2 regions of the Pseudoalteromonas sp. A22 genome follow, and region 2 is predicted to be linked to the other one. Evidence: predicted binding sites of a transcription regulator. Region 2 holds the regulator's gene; the other holds the start of a gene.
What was found. The regulator NrdR, encoded in region 2, represses ribonucleotide reductase genes. The targets are predictions, from matches to a motif close to AAACACNANATNTNGTGTTT.

Region 1 (2,472 bases), 1.1 Mb from region 2:
CTCCACGCGTTAGAGGTCGGCGTTAACGTAGACTATCAAAAAGTGCCAGCGGAAGAATTCGCAGCCTTACACCAAGGTGAGTTCGATGTAGTAACTTGCATGGAAATGTTAGAACACGTACCAGACCCAGAATCCATTATTCGTTCAGTCGCACAGCTAGTTAAGCCCGGCGGTCATGTATTTTTTTCTACCTTAAACAAAACCACGAAAGCGTATTTACTGGCTATCGTCGCTGCTGAAAAACTGCTTAAAATGGTTCCTGAAGGCACGCATGAGCATGATAAGTTTATTCGCCCTTCGACCTTAATTGATTGGGCTGAAAAGTACGACCTCAAAGTCAGAGCGGCGACAGGGATTAACTACAACCCTATCGGCAAAACATTTACCTTAACGAAAGACGTTTCAGTTAACTACATTCTACACTTTGAGAAGCTGGCATGATCCAAGCGGTACTATTTGATTTAGACGGCACTTTGCTGGATACCAGTGATGATTTGGGCGCTGCACTAAACCACGTTTTAACAGTTAATAAAATGCCTACTGTCGGCAAACAGGTATATAGCAGTGCGATTTCAAACGGCGTAGCAGCGATGTTGCAGGTAGGATTTGGTGAGTCATTAAAGCACTACGACACTCAGGTTTTACGTCAAGGTGTACTCGACTACTACCTGGCGAATTTATCTGTACATTCCCAATGCTTTGCGCAAATTGGTGATTTATTAGCGGCACTTCTAGAAAAAGAGATTCAGATTGGGATCATGACCAACAAACCTGAGTTTTTAACACTTCCGCTACTAAAACAGATCCCTGAACTTGCAAAGATCGAGACAGTAGTATGCGGAGATACACTGGCGGTGGCCAAACCTCATCCCGAGCCTTTACTGTTAGTGGCGTCAAAATTGGGGGTTTCACCAGCGCAATGTATTTATGTTGGCGATGCTGAGCGAGACATTATTGCTGCAAAATCCGCAAAAATGATTAGTGCAGCAGCAATGTGGGGATTCATTCCATCTGAATCCGAAGCTAAGTCTTGGCATGCGGATCTCTATCTTACTAACCCATTAGACACGTTATCGCATATTTAGTGTCGATAAAAAAATAAAACACCATATATTGTGTTTTTGCTATAATAGATACGAATTTGTGTAGAAAAAAATCAGTTAGAATTTTTTTTTATTTTTGCTGAAAAGCGTCATCTTTTTGTTGATTTTTCTTTGTGGGCAGATAAGTGGATTGTCATAGGTTAGTGGATACTTACATAAATAAATTATCCCAAACTTATCCACAATTCTGCCCGAGTTGTTCTCTTGCAAATTCACGTCAACCCCACTATCTTGTGATCCCTAGCCACTAGGGCACCATATATAGTGGTGGTTTGCTAAACAATTTTATATTCGTGCGATATCTAAAGCGCGTTCCTAAGGAATACAGGCACATAACATGAACCAACAGCTATCTGTATGCAAAAGAAACGGTCGCAAAGAACCGTTAGATCTAGATAAGATCCATCGTGTCATTACATGGGCGGCAGAAGGCCTAGATAACGTCTCAGTTTCTCAGGTTGAATTAAAGTCACACATCCAGTTTTATGACGGTATTCGTACTGGTGATATCCACGAAACGATTATTAAAGCTGCAGCCGATCTGATCTCAAAAGAGTCTCCAGATTATCAGTATCTAGCCGCTCGTTTGGCTATTTTCCACTTGCGTAAGAAAGCCTATGGCTGTTTTGAGCCGCCGCACTTACACGACCATGTGGTAAAGCTGGTTGAAGACAAGCGCTATGATCAGCATCTTCTTACTGATTACACAAAAGCAGAGTTTGATGAGCTAAACCACTACATCGATCATAGTCGAGATATGAACTTCAGCTATGCAGCTGTTAAGCAGTTGGAAGGTAAGTACCTTGTACAAAACCGCGTAACGGGTGAAATCTATGAAAGTGCGCAGTTCTTATATGTTCTTGTAGCTGCTAGCCTGTTTGCAAACTACCCGAAAGAAACGCGTCTAGATTACATTAAGCGATTCTACGATGCGGTTTCAACATTCAAAATTTCATTACCAACGCCAATTATGGCTGGTGTTCGTACACCGACACGTCAGTTTAGCTCATGCGTACTGATTGAATGTGCTGATAGCCTAGATTCAATCAACGCAACTTCTTCTGCGATTGTAAAATACGTCAGTCAGCGCGCTGGTATTGGTATTAACGCAGGTCGTATTCGTGCACTAGGTAGCCCAATCAGAAATGGTGAAGCTTACCACACAGGATGTATTCCGTTTTATAAGCACTTCCAAACGGCTGTTAAAAGCTGTTCTCAAGGCGGTGTGCGTGGTGGCGCAGCTACCCTATTCTACCCGCTTTGGCATCTTGAAGTTGAAAACCTATTAGTACTAAAAAATAACCGTGGTGTTGAAGAAAACCGCGTGCGTCATTTAGATTATGGCGTGCAGTTCAACAAAACCATGTAT
Region 2 (2,472 bases):
GCTAGGTATGAGCCTTGCTCACGGTGGTCACTTAACGCACGGTTCACACGTAAACTTCTCTGGTAAAACGTACAATGCTATTCAGTACGGTCTAAACGAAGAGACTGGTGAAATCGATTACGCGCAAGTTGAAGCGTTAGCACTTGAGCACAAGCCAAAAATGATCATCGGCGGTTTCTCTGCATACTCAGGTATCGTTGACTGGGCTAAGTTCCGCGAAATCGCTGATAAAGTAGGCGCTTACCTACTTGTTGATATGGCGCACGTTGCAGGTCTTGTTGCCGCTGGTATCTACCCAAGCCCAGTGCCTCATGCACACGTTGTAACAACAACAACGCACAAAACGCTAGCGGGTCCTCGTGGTGGTCTTATCATCTCTGCTTGTGATGATGAAGAAATCTACAAAAAGCTAAACTCTGCGGTATTCCCTGGTGGTCAAGGTGGTCCTCTATGTCACGTTATCGCTGCAAAAGCGGTTGCGTTCAAAGAAGCACTACAGCCAGAGTTCAAGTCATACCAGGAGCAAGTGGTTAAAAATGCACAAGCTATGGTTGCGGTACTTCAGGAGCGTGGTTACAAAGTGGTTTCTGGCAAAACTGAAAACCACCTGTTCCTACTTGACCTGATTGATAAAGATATCACAGGTAAAGATGCAGATGCTGCGCTTGGCCGTGCAAACATCACAGTAAACAAAAACTCTGTACCAAACGATCCACGTTCACCGTTCGTTACTTCTGGTCTGCGTATCGGTTCTCCTGCAATCACTCGTCGTGGCTTCAAAGAAGCTGAGTCGAAAGAGCTTGCTGGCTGGATCTGTGACGTACTAGGCAACATCAATGATGAGTCTGTACAGGCACAAGTAAAAGAAAAAGTAAAAGCAATTTGCGCTAAATTACCTGTTTACGCATAATTTCGCTCACAAAAAAGCAGTTTTTTGTTATGATTAAGGCCGCATTCAAGCGGCCTTTTTTGTTTTTGAGTCAACGAGAGCGTCTATGCATTGTCCATTCTGTACAGCCAAAGATACCAAAGTGATAGATTCACGTTTGGTTGCTTCCGGCCACCAAGTCCGTCGCCGTCGTGAGTGTATTTTATGCCACGAACGCTTTACTACCTTTGAAGGTGCTGAGCTCTTAATGCCGCGCGTGATAAAGCAAGATGGTACCAGAGAGCCTTTCAATGAAGATAAGTTACTCAATGGCATGCACCGAGCGCTGGAAAAACGTCCCGTCAGCACTGAACAAATTGAAGAAGTAGTACACCAAATTAAATCTCAAATTCGTGGTACTGGTGAACGCGAAGTACCAAGCGACATGATTGGCGAATGTATTATGGAAGCCCTCAAAAAACTCGATAAAGTGGCTTATGTGCGATTTGCTTCGGTATATCGCTCTTTCGAAGATATTCGTGAGTTTGGTGAAGAAATTGCGAGGTTGGGGGATTGAGCCAGTTCACATCGCAAGACCATGATTTCATGAGCCGCGCCATCACGCTTGCAAAGCGCGGTAAATACACCACAACACCCAATCCAAACGTCGGCTGTGTGATCGTAAAAGACGGTGAAATCGTCGGCGAAGGCGCGCACTTAAAAGCAGGTGAAGGCCATGCTGAAGTGCATGCGCTTAAGCAAGCAGGAGCTAAAGCCGCTGGTGCAACTGCCTATGTAACGCTTGAGCCGTGTAGTCACTATGGCAGAACGCCGCCGTGTGCTAAAGGTCTGATTGACGCAGGCGTCAGCAGAGTGGTCGCAGCCATGGTTGATCCCAACCCACAAGTTGCAGGGCGCGGATTGGCAATGTTAGAGGCCGCGGGAATTGCAACGGCTTCTGGTTTGCTAGAGCCACAAGCAAGGGCGCTAAATAGCGGTTTCTTGAAGCGAATGGAGCATGGATTGCCATTCGTGACTTGTAAGCTTGCCGCTTCTGTTGATGGTAAAACCGCACTAAACAATGGCCAGAGCAAGTGGATTACCTCAGCCGCGGCGCGTTTAGACGTACAGCGCCACCGCGCGCAGAGCTGTGTGGTCTTGACCGGAGCTGATACGGTTATGGTAGACAACGCCAGACTCAATGTTCGTGAAGAATTTTTGCAAGACACCGATTATCCTCAATCTGAGCTACGCCAGCCAATACGTGCGATTATTGACTCACAAAATCGTCTGACACCAGATCTTGCGCTATTTAAAATTGCATCTCCAGTGATTATTTTTCGCCGTACTATTGATAATTCAGCGCAATGGCCTCATTTCGTAGAGCAAATTGTCGTGCCTGAAATCAACGGTAAGCTCGACCTAAAAGCCGTGCTCAACAAGCTGGCTGAAAAGCACTGTAATTATGTTTGGCTAGAAGCCGGTGCCACCCTTGCGGGGGTAATGCATGAACAAGGGCTAATTGATGAATATATCGTCTATTTGGCACCGAAAATAATTGGCGCTGGAAAAGGGCTGTTTAACACCACACCACTGAGTGCCAT

Region 1: the regulator NrdR is predicted to act here: its motif matches at 1,354-1,373, upstream of nrdA (class 1a ribonucleoside-diphosphate reductase subunit alpha).

The regions. Positions count from the first base shown of each region.
Region 1 is NZ_CP047238.1:1,966,856-1,969,327, reverse strand. It holds gene ubiG (bifunctional 2-polyprenyl-6-hydroxyphenol methylase/3-demethylubiquinol 3-O-methyltransferase UbiG) at 1-441, shown strand, start outside; gene GSF04_RS13620 (HAD-IA family hydrolase) at 438-1,085, shown strand; gene nrdA (class 1a ribonucleoside-diphosphate reductase subunit alpha) at 1,441-2,472, shown strand, end outside.
Region 2 is NZ_CP047238.1:3,056,348-3,058,819, reverse strand. It holds gene glyA (serine hydroxymethyltransferase) at 1-910, shown strand, start outside; gene nrdR (transcriptional regulator NrdR) at 996-1,445, shown strand; gene ribD (bifunctional diaminohydroxyphosphoribosylaminopyrimidine deaminase/5-amino-6-(5-phosphoribosylamino)uracil reductase RibD) at 1,442-2,472, shown strand, end outside.